Neobacillus sp. PS2-9: one gene and its partner. The protein of the gene in region 1 interacts with the protein of each later gene in a pairwise test. Links are inferred from orthologs where the notes say so. Each region holds a gene or a part of one and is shown in the gene's direction. Other genes may lie near its edges.

What was found.
Region 2: the proteins of RCG25_RS20405 (region 1) and RCG25_RS18360 interact in binary tests that used the Escherichia coli proteins (3 or more experiments, as listed by UniProt). The link is inferred for Neobacillus sp. PS2-9 from one-to-one orthologs.

The regions. Positions count from the first base shown.
Region 1 is NZ_CP133269.1:4,066,134-4,072,893, reverse strand. The notes cover bases 1,789-4,718. They hold RCG25_RS20405 (transglycosylase domain-containing protein), read left to right. Parts: upstream 1,789-2,203; coding sequence 2,204-4,234; downstream 4,235-4,718. Other genes in these bases: RCG25_RS20410 (helix-turn-helix transcriptional regulator), read left to right, coding at 1,789-1,886. Outside these bases: feoB (ferrous iron transport protein B), read left to right, coding at 1-1,138; RCG25_RS20415 (FeoB-associated Cys-rich membrane protein), read left to right, coding at 1,160-1,318; more of RCG25_RS20410, read left to right, coding at 1,434-1,788; RCG25_RS20400 (ABC transporter ATP-binding protein), read left to right, coding at 4,830-6,587; RCG25_RS20395 (ABC transporter ATP-binding protein), read left to right, coding at 6,584-6,760. UniProt on the Escherichia coli protein: Cell wall formation. Synthesis of cross-linked peptidoglycan from the lipid intermediates.
Region 2 is NZ_CP133269.1:3,659,006-3,664,975, reverse strand. The notes cover bases 2,146-5,111. They hold RCG25_RS18360 (stage V sporulation protein D), read left to right. Parts: upstream 2,146-2,651; coding sequence 2,652-4,571; downstream 4,572-5,111. Other genes in these bases: RCG25_RS18355 (UDP-N-acetylmuramoyl-L-alanyl-D-glutamate--2,6-diaminopimelate ligase), read left to right, coding at 4,759-5,111; RCG25_RS18365 (penicillin-binding protein), read left to right, coding at 2,146-2,517. Outside these bases: cell division protein FtsL, read left to right, coding at 1-274; more of RCG25_RS18365, read left to right, coding at 271-2,145; more of RCG25_RS18355, read left to right, coding at 5,112-5,970. UniProt on the Escherichia coli protein: Essential cell division protein that catalyzes cross-linking of the peptidoglycan cell wall at the division septum. Required for localization of FtsN.

The DNA.
Region 1 (6,760 bases):
AATGTATTTTATGTTTATGTTAACGTTTGATTGGTTGGGAACTCCCTTATCAGACGTTTTAGATGCTTTCTTAACCGGCCCTGTAACGGCTGGCTTTGAGAAAGTGTTAGGAGCCATTCATGCATCAGCATTTATTCATGCATTAATTATTGAAGGTTTGGTAGCAGGTGTCGGTGGCGTACTTGTGTTTGTTCCACAAATTTTTATACTCTTCTTTTTCATTTCATTACTTGAGGACTCTGGGTACATGGCTCGTGTTGCACTAGTAATGGATCGAATTATGGAATCGGTTGGACTAAACGGAAAAGCATTTATTCCGATGATGATAGGTTTTGGTTGTAATGTACCTGGAATCATGGCAGCACGAACAATTGAAACCCCACGTGAGCGTTTGTTAACGATCCTGCTCACCCCGTTAATGTCATGTTCCGCACGATTACCTGTATATGCCTTATTTGTCGGAGCATTTTTCGCCGCTCATAAAGCATTTGTTGTGTTAAGTCTTTATGTTCTAGGGATTGTTGTTGCCTTAGTATTGGCCAAAGTATTCTCTACTACCTTACTAAAATCTGAAACTTCCTTGTTTGTTATTGAACTGCCGCCATATAGGTTGCCACAGTTTCAATCTCTTTGGAGAAGTACATGGGATAAAGGGAAAGGGTTTGTAAGAAAGGCTGGTACATTTATTTTTGCAGGTTCTGTATTTATTTGGTTGTTATCCTATGCGGGCCCCAAAGGACTAAATGTAGATATGGATCATAGTTTCTTAGCAGCAATTGGAAACGTAATTGCTCCAATCTTTGATCCAATTGGCTTTGGAACATGGCAGGCTTCGGCATCGTTAATTACTGGATTTCTAGCAAAAGAAGCGATTATCTCAACGATGAATATTATTTATTTTGTTCCAAATGATGCTGGTTTGCAAGCATTGCTGGCTAATTATTACACACCGCTTGCTGCTTATAGTTTCATGGTATTCATTTTGTTATATATTCCATGCTTAGCAACTGTAGCAACGATATATAAAGAAACTAATTCAAAAAAATGGACAGCTTTTTCTATGATTTATGCCTTTGTGATTGCCTATGTATTGTCATTAATCATTTACCAAGGTGGTATGTTGTTGGGAATTGGTTAATTCTAAAAAGAGGTGAGAGCTATGATTGCCAATATTATTATTGGTGCAGCGATTTTTGGATATGCAACATGGGCTTTAGTAAAGTTCATAAATAAATCTAAAAAAGGGAAATGCGCTGCATGTGAACTTAAAAATTCCTGTTCAAGTCAGTGTGGACTTCCGCCAAACATAAATAAATAACCTAGATATAAAACTGCTATCAGTTGAATGGATAGCAGTTTTTTTCATAATATTTGAACGAGAGACGGAAGTTGTGTAAAATTACACTAGATGTTAGTGAAGGAAGGGCTTATATGTGACCAGGGATGAAATTATTATGCAGGTTTCTGAAAAGCTTCGTCTTATTCGGACGGAAGCAGGATATACTCAGGATAAAATGGCAGAAATTATTGGTGTCTCAAAAAAAACACTTGTACAAATTGAGAAGGGAAGAGTTCTTGCCAACTGGTCCACTGCTGTTTCTATATGTGCTCTTTTTCGTGAAACAGAAACAGTTCAATTCTTATTTGGAAATGAGCCTTTAGAAGTATTGGAAACTGTCGCACGTGAAGGAATAGATTTTCGTAAAACGAAAACACTTGGCGGCCGAATTTGGTGGAAAGTAGTATATAAGAAGAATGGATTTATTCTTCAACAAAATATACTTAGTAAACATTTTCGAATACTAGATGAGCAAAACTATAGGATTTTTAGTAGCTTCGATGAAAAGCTTACAAAACAACGCTTTAAAGAAATAACAAAAAGCTAATTATAATGACGAATGAAGAAAGATGGCACTTGTCCATCTTTTTTTATTTTTAGCTGTGTAAAAGAAACTTGATGATTTTTATACCCTGTTGATTGGAGCGGAAGGCGCGAAGACTCCTGTGGGAGTACGGTTCAGGAGAGACCCCGCAGGCGCAAGCGCCGAGGAGGCTCGCCGAAACGCCCACGGAAAGCGAAGCGACTGGAGCGGAAATCAACAGACACGTTTAACAGAGAATTATTTTTATTGAAACCGTCATAAAACATTGCGAATCATCGAAAATTATACCTGTCATAATTTACAGAGAAGGAAGTCATCAAATGATATTTAAAGATATTTTTAAGAACTGGAAAAAGTGGCATTTGCTTCAATTCATTGTTTTATTTGTATTAATCATCATCCTAGGTTTTTTTGGAATTATTTCTTACTTTGCAAATAGTGCCGATATATCTAAATTGAAAAATGAACTGCCACAGCCCACAGTTTTTTATGATGTGAATGAAAAAGTGGCAAGTAAGGTTTCAGCTAATAAGAATGAAGGAGTTCCTATTAAGGAAGTTCCCGTGTCAATGAAAAATGCTGTTGTTGCCATCGAGGATCATCGATACTATCAACATAATGGTGTCGATCTGATAGGTACCTCGAGGGCTCTCTTTCGGGACCTTAAAGCAGGAGGAATGGTCGAAGGGGGTAGTACGATTACCCAACAATTAACAAAAAACACACTACTTACATCTGAAAAAACATTGAACAGAAAAATACAGGAAGTTTTCTTATCCCTTGCGGTTGAAAGAAAATATTCAAAACAAGAAATCCTCCAAATGTATTTAAATCAAATATATTTTGGGAATGGAGCATATGGAATTAAACAAGCAGCGAGTAAATATTTTGCTAAAGAGGTGAAAGATTTAACTGTTAGTGAATCTGCATTACTTGCAGGCTTAATTAAAGCTCCTTCTGCTTTAAATCCGTATGACCATATGAAAAGTGCAACGGAACGTCGTAATATCGTCTTATTACAAATGAAAAAACAAGGATATATTTCGAGTAAGCAATATGAACAAGCTTTACATGAGGAAGTAGTTTTAAATGATAAGGGAGGAGATCCGTTTCGTGGAAAATTCCCTTATTATGTTGATCAAGTGTTAGAGGAAGCAATTAAACAATATGGTTTATCACAAGATGATTTATTAACAGGGGGATACCGAATTTACACGGAGCTTGACCCAAAAGTGCAAGTAGCGATGGAGAAAACGTATGAAAATGATACCTTGTTCCCTAAAGGAAACGATCGGCTTGTTCAAAGTGGTGGTGTCATCGTTGACCCTAAAACTGGAGGAGTCAGAGCACTTGTTGGTGGTAGGGGCGAGCACACTTTCAGAGGATATAACCGTGCTACACAGTTAGAAGCACAACCAGGATCTTCTTTTAAGCCGTTAGCCGTGTATACGCCTGCACTTGAAGAAGGTTGGAAAATTACTGATATGTTAAAGGATGAGCCAATGAAGTTCGGAAGCTACCAGCCGAGTAATTATGACCATCAATATGAGGGCGAAGTACCGATGTATGAGGCAGTGAAAGAGTCGAAAAATGTCTCTGCCGTATGGCTACTTAATCAACTTGGGATACAAAAAGGGTTGGATTCAATCAAAAGGTTTGGTATTTCCTTGGATAAAGCTGACCGTAATCTATCACTTGCTCTTGGCGGGTTGCATAAGGGGGTTTCCCCTCTTGATATGGCAGAAGCCTTTTCCGTGTTTCCTAATAATGGCGTCCGTATAGAAGCACATGTAATCAAAAAAATTGTTGACGCAGATGGTCAGGTTGTCGCCGAGTGGAAAGAAAAGAAAGTGAAAGTGACGACAAAATCAGTTACGGATAATATGACTACCATGCTCTTAGGTGTAGTGGAACAAGGAACAGGAAAAGCGGCGCAAATACCTGGTAGGGAAACAGCAGGGAAAACAGGTTCCACTCAGGTGCCAATTAAAGGGATCAATGGGTTGAAAGATCAATGGTTCGTTGGCTATACTCCTCAACTAGTTGGAGCGTTTTGGGTTGGCTATGACAAAACAGATGCCAGTCATTATATAACTCCAACAAGCGGTACAGGTTCAGCGGTGTTATTCCGTGATGTGATGACGGACGCTCTTAGAAACCAACCTAATCAAAGCTTTAAAGTGACCCATATTTCTACTTTGATGGAGAAGAAAAAGAAAGAAGAAGAGAGTAAACGGGGAATCGAACAGCAGTTTAATAACGAAGTCCAAAAATGGGAAAATAAATGGAATAAACAAAAAGAAAAGTGGGATAAAAAGAACAAGCATAAAGGAAAAGGTAAAGGGCATTAAGCAGAAGTTTGAAGGTTTCTGAAAAATGGGAATTGACTTTAAAAACCGTCGATGATAATCTAACAAAGAAGAAAAAAAAGGAAATGGAGGGTTACAACATGAAAAAGAACAATTTAAATTCAACAACTGAATATGTGAATGTAACCTTACCATCAATCGTTTTCTGTTAATTATTTTCTGTTTGACGTGATTAAACCAAACACAGGTTGCGTTTACTTCGCTGCGCAACTTGTGTTTTTTTGTCCCATTTTAAAAGGAGGCATACTGCACCATTTGCAGTATGCTTTTTTTTATAAAGGCTGTGTTATGAACATGGTTAATTTTTATACCCTGTTGATTGGAGAGGAAGGTGCGAAGACTCCTGTGGGAGTACGGTTCAGGGGAGACCCCGCAGGCGCAAGCGCCGAGGAGGCTCGCCGAAACGCCCACGAACCGCTCGCACCTGGAGCGGAAATCAACAGACAAGTTTAACAGAGGCTTTATGAATATTAATCTATAGGAGGAATGAACGATGTTAATCATTTCAGAAGTGAGACTAGCACACACAAAAAAGGAGCCAGAGGGCGGATAGGTTAACAAAGGGAGGAATTCGGAAATGTTTTCGGTATTAAAAAAATTAAGCTGGTTCTTTAAAGAGAATTGGAAACGATATGTGGTAGCTGTGACGCTATTGATTTTAGTAGGTCTTCTAGACGTAATACCGCCAAAAATAATTGGTATGGCAATCGATGATATTCATATCGGTGTAATGAATAAAGAAAAAATTATACACTATCTTAGTATTCTTTTAATCATCATGGTAAGCTCCTATGCTATCACCTATATATGGATGTATCAATTGTTTGGAGGAGCCTTTTTAGTTGAGCGAAAGCTAAGGTCCCGTTTTATGAACCATTTGTTAAAGATGACACCAGCCTTTTACGAACAAAACCGTACAGGTGATTTAATGGCACGTGCCACTAATGACCTAAAGGCTATTTCGATTACAGCTGGATTTGGAATATTAACCCTTGTTGATTCAAGTGTCTGGATGTTGACTCTACTTATCACGATGGGAGTTATGATTAGTTGGAAGCTAACTCTAGCTGCCATTCTTCCACTCCCCATAATGGCACTACTAATGAAAATGTATGGAAAAAGACTTCATACTCGCTTTATGGAAGCCCAAGATTCTTTTGGTGAGCTCAATGACAGTGTCTTAGAATCAATCGCTGGAGTAAGGGTTATTCGGGCCTATGTTCAAGAAAAGGCTGATTGTGAGCGATTCCATCAATTAACGGAAGATGTGTATGAAAAAAATATCAGAGTAGCAAAGATTGATTCATTGTTTGACCCAACTATCAAAGTGCTTGTTGGAATTAGTTATTTAATTGGACTTGGATATGGAGCCTATCTAGTTTTCCACCAAGCAATTACATTAGGAAATCTTGTATCTTTTAATGTTTACTTAGGAATGCTAATTTGGCCGATGTTTGCAATAGGAGAGTTAATTAATGTCATGCAGCGCGGAAATGCCTCATTAGACCGTGTTAATGAAACTCTTAGTTACAAAGAGGATGTGGTAAATCCAGTTCAAGTGGTTGAAGTATCAAATCCTAGTCGAATTGACTATAAAGAGGTTACCTTCCGTTACCCATCTTCTAAGGAGAATAATCTTATCAATGTAAATGTTGAGCTGTTCCAAGGGCAAACATTAGGGATCGTTGGGAAAACGGGTAGCGGAAAGACAACTTTTATTAAACAATTATTAAGGCAATACCCATTAGGATCAGGGGAGTTGTCCATATCCAATGTTTCGTTAGAGCAACAAACACTTAACCAGATTCGCCATTGGATAGGCTATGTGCCTCAGGATCATGTGCTTTTTTCAAAAAGTGTGAAAGAAAATATCCTCTTTGGTAGACGAGAGGCGAGTGAGAAAGATTTAGAAATGGCTATAGATTTAGCTGCCTTTCGTAAAGACTTAGACATGCTTCCTGATGGTCTAAATACTCTTGTTGGTGAAAAAGGAGTGGCTTTATCTGGTGGGCAAAAACAAAGGATATCCATTGCGAGGGCATTAATTAGAAATCCAGAAATACTTATTCTAGATGATTCCTTGTCAGCGGTAGATGCCAAAACGGAAAAAAGAATCATTGAGAATATTCGTAAAGTTAGACAAGAAAAAACGACCATTATTACTACTCATCGAATGTCAGCAGTACAGCATGCCGATCATATTTTAGTCTTGGACGAAGGCCGGATTATCGAAGAAGGAACACATGAACAGCTTTTAGAAAAAGACGGGTGGTATAAGGAACAATTTTTACGCCAGCAGATTGAAAATAAAGTAGAGAGTGAGGTGACAGCATGACAACAGGACGTCGTTTAGTTAAATATGCTTTGGGTTATAAGAAAATTATTGTTGCTGCATTGTTCATGCTGACCATCTCGGTTGTAACTGATTTGGCTGGACCGTTTATTGCAAAAAATATCATTGATCAGCATATTTTAGGGATTGAGTCCACTTGGTATGAAACAAAAGAG
Region 2 (5,970 bases), 410 kb from region 1 along the record:
CTGGCTCACTCCAGGGGAAAAAATCATTGGAGTTGCATTTGCTGGATTGGTTTGTTTCGGTGCCGTGCATCTAATTTCTACCCAGGCTAATATTTATGAAGTAAATAAAGATCTTCAGAATGTGGAAGCAAAAGTGAAGGAACAACAGAAGGTTAACGGCGACTTGCAGGTTCAAGTTAGTGAACTTAGTGCATATGACCGAATTTATGAAAAAGCAAAGAAAATGGGACTTGTGTTAAACGAAAATAACGTCAAGGTTGTGCAGGAAAAATGAGCAAGAAACAGCCCTATATGAATGCTGGAGCAGCGATATTGTTTGTAATATTCGGCCTGCTCTTTTTTGTATTACTTTTTAGATATTACTCAATCCAAATTACTGGAGAAGTAGGAGGACAGCCTCTTGCTGCGAAAGCACAGCAGAAGTATAACAGGGAAGGGACACTGGCAGCAGCTAGGGGACAAATCTTCGATCGGAATGGTGAGGTAATCGCCGAGGATACGGCAGCGTATACATTAATCGCTATTGTTGATAAAAAAATGACGACAAACCCTAAAAAGCCTCAACATGTTAAAAATCCGCGGAAAACGGCAAAAGAACTAGCTAAATATATTCAAATGGATGAAACCGAGATTTATAGTATCCTAACAAAGGGAATTTCCAAAGGAAGATTTCAAGTAGAGTTCGGCAAGGCTGGTAAAGATATTACGCATCAAACGAAGAAAGAAATTGAAGCCTTAGAACTCCCAGGTATTACTTTTATCCGTGATTCAAAACGGTTTTATCCAAATGGAATGTTCGCATCTCATGTAGTGGGGTATGCTGATCGTGTTGAACAAAAGGATCAAACCTATAAATCAATTGGAAAAATGGGAATTGAGAAATCATTAAACACGGAATTAACCGGAGTCGATGGTAAGATTAATTATGAGAGTGATCTATGGGGCTATTTACTGCCGGATGGAAAAGAGAAAATTACACCAGCAAAAAATGGAAATGATGTGTACTTAACAATTGATAAAAAAATTCAAACCTTTTTAGAAGATGCAATGAACAAAGTGGCAAAAGATTATAAGCCTAAAAAAATCATTGCCATTGTTGCAGATCCAAAAACAGGTGAGATTTTAGCGATGGGTCAGCGTCCGTCCTTTCACCCAAAAACAAAAGAAGGGATAGATAAAAGCTGGCATAATGAAGCGGTAGAAACATCATTTGAACCTGGTTCTACTATGAAGATTTTCACATTAGCTGCAGCAGTCCAGGAGAATGTCTTCAATCCAAATGAATACTATCAATCAGGGTCATATAAAGTGACAAATAAGGATAAAGCGATTCATGACCATAATGGCTCAGGATGGGGAAGTATTTCATACTTAGAGGGAGTTCAGCGTTCTTCTAACGTTGCCTTCGCAAAAATAGCAAAAGAAAAATTGGGCTTTGAAAGGTTCAGAGAATACTTAACTAAATTTGGCTTTGATAAACCAACGGGAATTGAACTACCAGATGAAACATCTGGTAAAATCCAGTTCACCTATCCAATTGAAAAAATTACTACTGCATATGGACAAGGAACGGCGATTACACCGATTCAACAAATTCAAGCAGCCACAGCCATTGCTAATGGTGGAAAGATGTTGCAACCTCATGTGGTTGAAAAGATTGTCAATCATGATACAGGTGAAACCATTAAAGAGGTTTCACCAGAGGTGGTATCAACTCCAATTTCTGCTGAAACAGCAAGTAAGGTGCGAGATATTCTTGAAACAGTTGTTACCTCGCCTAAGGGTACTGGTGGCCGTTACAAAATCGAGGGTTATAGTGTTGCAGGCAAAACTGGAACCGCTAATATTCCAGGACCTAATGGTAAATATATAAAAGGGGTAAACGGTTATATGTTTTCCTTCTTAGGGATGGCACCAAAGGACGACCCTAAATTAATCGTATATGTAGCTGTCCAGGAGCCAGTATTGGAAGGCTTGGAGGCAGGACAAGGGGCGATTCCTGTATCTGGCGTTTTTAATCCTGTGATGCAAAATAGCCTACACTATTTAAATATACAGCCTTCTGTCCTGGAAAAGGCATCGATTAATAAGATGGCAAATCTAAAAGGACACTCCGTTACTGATACCGTTAAGGACTTAAAGGAAAAAGGTTTTGAAACGGTTGTGCTTGGAAACGGAACAGAAATAATTGGACAACTTCCTAAGGCAGGGACAACTATATTAGAAGGGGAAAAGGTAATCCTCCAAACAAATGGAGAATTAACCGCACCGGATATGACCGGTTGGTCACTAAGAGATGTGATGAAGGTGGCGAGCCTTGCTGGCCTTAAGCTCAATTCTAAAGGAAAAGGATATGTAGCCCAGCAAAATCTTAAACCAAAATCACCTCTTAAAGAGGGTGATTTCCTCATTGTTGATTTGAAAACCCCTGAAGAACAGTGGAATGAAGAAAAAGAAGCATCGACTGATAAGGGGAAGGAACAAACCGATGACAAGGAAGAAAAGGTAAAAGATTGATTTGAAGAGGTTGACTGCAAAGTCGACCTCTTTTTTTACGCTGTTTTTTCAACAATGGCTCGTTCTATTGAAAAAAGTACAAGCATATAAATGAACGATAATGGAATGCAGGAAAGAGGAGGATCGTTTATACTATGCGTGTTTCAAATGTTACTGTCCGTAAGAGACTAATGATTGCACTATTCGTTGGATTCCTGACCTTCTTAATTATTGATGTTAGACTTGGATATGTACAATTTGTTCTAGGGGATATGTTAACCGATCGAGCAAAGGGATCCTGGAGTCGGAATATTCCTTTTGAACCAGAGCGGGGACAAATTGTCGACCGGAACGGGATCCCATTAGCAACAAATATTAGTGCACCAACTGTATATGTCATTCCGCGGCAGATTAAGGATCCTGCGACAACTGCTGAAAAGCTGGCATCCGTATTAAATATGTCGAGAGAAAATGCTTATCGTGAAATTACTAAACGTGCATCATCTGTACGGATTAAAGAAGGCAGGAAAATCTCACATGAAAAGGCAAAAGAAATTAGAGCTCTGGGACTTGAAGGTGTATATATAGGTGAGGACTCAAAGCGGCATTATCCGAATGGGAGTTATCTATCACACGTTCTTGGTTTTACAGGTGTGGATAACCAAGGATTAATGGGACTTGAGCAGTACTATGATAAAGAGTTAAATGGTGAACGGGGTGCGGTTAAATTCTATGCGAATGCCAAAGGGGAGCGCATGAATAGCATGGCCGATGATTATGAGCAACCAGTCAATGGTCTTGATTTAAAGCTGACAATAGATTCGAAAATACAAACCATTGTGGAAAGAGAGCTTGATATTGCAGAGGCGAAATACAATCCAGACGGAATAGTAGCTATTGCCATGAATCCTAATAATGGTGAAATCCTAGCCATGTCGAGCAGACCGACTTTCGATCCAGCTAATTTTCGAAATGTACCGCAGGAAATATATAACAGGAACCTCCCTGTCTGGTCTACTTACGAACCAGGTTCTACTTTTAAAATTATTACACTCGCAGCTGCGTTGAATGAAGGAAAGGTTAATCTGGAAAAGGAACATTTTCATGATTCTGGTTCAGTTCAAGTGGCGGGTGCACGGTTAAAATGCTGGAAAAGGGGTGGACATGGGGACCAATCCTTTTTAGAAGTAGTACAAAACTCTTGTAACCCAGGTTTTGTAGAATTAGGTGAGCGTCTAGGCAAGGATAAACTCTTTAAATATATAAAGGATTTTGGTTTTGGTCAGAAAACCGGAATTGATTTACAAGGGGAAGGGACAGGGATTCTATTCAATCTAAATCGGGTAGGTCCGGTTGAACAAGCTACTACCGCTTTTGGACAAGGGGTATCCGTTACACCGATCCAGCAAGTAACCGCAGTATCTGCTGCCATAAATGGTGGGATATTATACAAACCGTATATTGCAAAAGAATTAATTGATCCTGTTACGAAAGAAGTGGTTATGAGGAATACTCCTGTTGAAAAGAGAAGAGTTATAACCGAGGAAACATCGAAAGAAATCCGCCATGCCCTTGAGAGTGTGGTCGCACAGGGAACTGGAGGAAAAGCGTTTGTGGAAGGTTACCGTGTTGGCGGAAAGACGGGTACCGCCCAAAAGGCTCAAAACGGGAGATACTTGGAAAATAACTTTATTGTTTCCTTTATGGGTTTTGCACCTGCGGATGATCCCCAAATAGTGGTTTATGTTGCGGTTGATAATCCTAAAGGGGTTACCGCATTTGGTGGTACCGTCACTGCACCGATTGTAGGTGCAATCATGAAGGATAGTTTAAGTGCAATGGGAATAGAACCTCGTAAAGATCAAATCGAAAAAGAAATAAAGTGGCCAGATACGCCTTTATTAACATTACCTGACCTTGTGGGTCTCACAAAAGGCGAACTTCAGGAGCAGATGATTAACTTAAGAATTGATCCTAGCGGAGAAGGGGATGTGGTTGTTAGACAATCCCCTAGCCCAGGAACAAAAGTAAAAGAAGGATCCAAAATAAGGTTATACTTTGGAAAAGGGGACTAAAAATAAGTAAATAGTCATCCTTAGGGGCGGTCGGAATCTATTCCGCCGCCTAATTTTTTTAAAACCTACATAACAAATAGCAAAATAAAATAATTTAATGTAAAATAAGATGGAACTTTCGCTAGTAGTCTCACTGAGGTAAATACTGGCAATATGTATGTACTGTCATGAGAGGATTTGAGGTAAAATGAAACTACAAGAGCTACTAAAGTCTTTGCACCCAATCGTGCCCTTCAAAGGGGGAAATCCTGAAATTACATCGATTGAAAATGACAATCGGAAGGTGCAAAAAGGGAGCTTATTTATTTGTATTAAAGGCTACACTGTGGACGGCCATGATTTTGCAGAATCTGCTGTAGAAAATGGTGCGGTTGCCGTTTTAGCTGAACGCCCATTAGCAATAGATGTACCTGTTATCCTTGTAAAGGATACTACAAGATCAATGTCTGTACTTGCGGATGCCTTTTATGAACAGCCAACGAAAAAGCTGCATTTAATTGGAATCACAGGCACAAATGGAAAAACCACTACCAGTCATTTGATTGAAAAAATATTTGCCGATGCAGGTAAGAAAACAGGAATCATAGGTACAATGTATACGAAAATTGGTGAACAGATACTGGAAACGAAAAACACAACTCCAGAAAGTTTGACGCTTCAAAAAACGTTCAACCAAATGGTTGAGGCAGGTGTCGATTCAGCCGTAATGGAAGTTTCTTCACATGCACTTGACATGGGAAGAGTCCATGGTTGTGATTATGATGTAGCAGTGTTCACAAATCTTTCTCAGGACCACCTTGATTACCACAAAACGATGGAAGAATACAAACGTGCTAAAAGCTTATTGTTTTCCCAACTCGGTAATACTTATAATCATAGACAGCCTAAATTTGCTATTTTGAATGCCGATGACCCAGCATCTGAAATGTATCAAAGATCAACCGCTGCACATGTTGTTACATATGGTATCGACAACCAATCTGATATTCAAGCACAAAACATACAAATGACTCCTAAGGGTACTACATTTAATTTAGTTATAAATGAGTACAGTTACCCCATTCAAATGCATCTAATTGGAAAATTCAGTGTTTATAACGTTTTAGCAAGCATTGCTTCTGCGCTAGTTTCAGGGATTGAATTGAATAAGATTATTGAATCCATAGAGGGAGTTAAGGGTGTGGCTGGACGGTTTGAATTGGTTAATGCAGGACAAGATTTTTCAGTAATCGTGGATTACGCTCACACACCAGATAGCCTAGAAAATGTGTTGAAAACCATTCAGCACTTCGCAAAGAAAAGGATTTTTGTCATTGTCGGCTGTGGGGGAGATCGTGACCGCACGAAACGTCCATTAATGGCTCAAATTGCCTGCCGCTTAGCTACTGACCCTATTCTT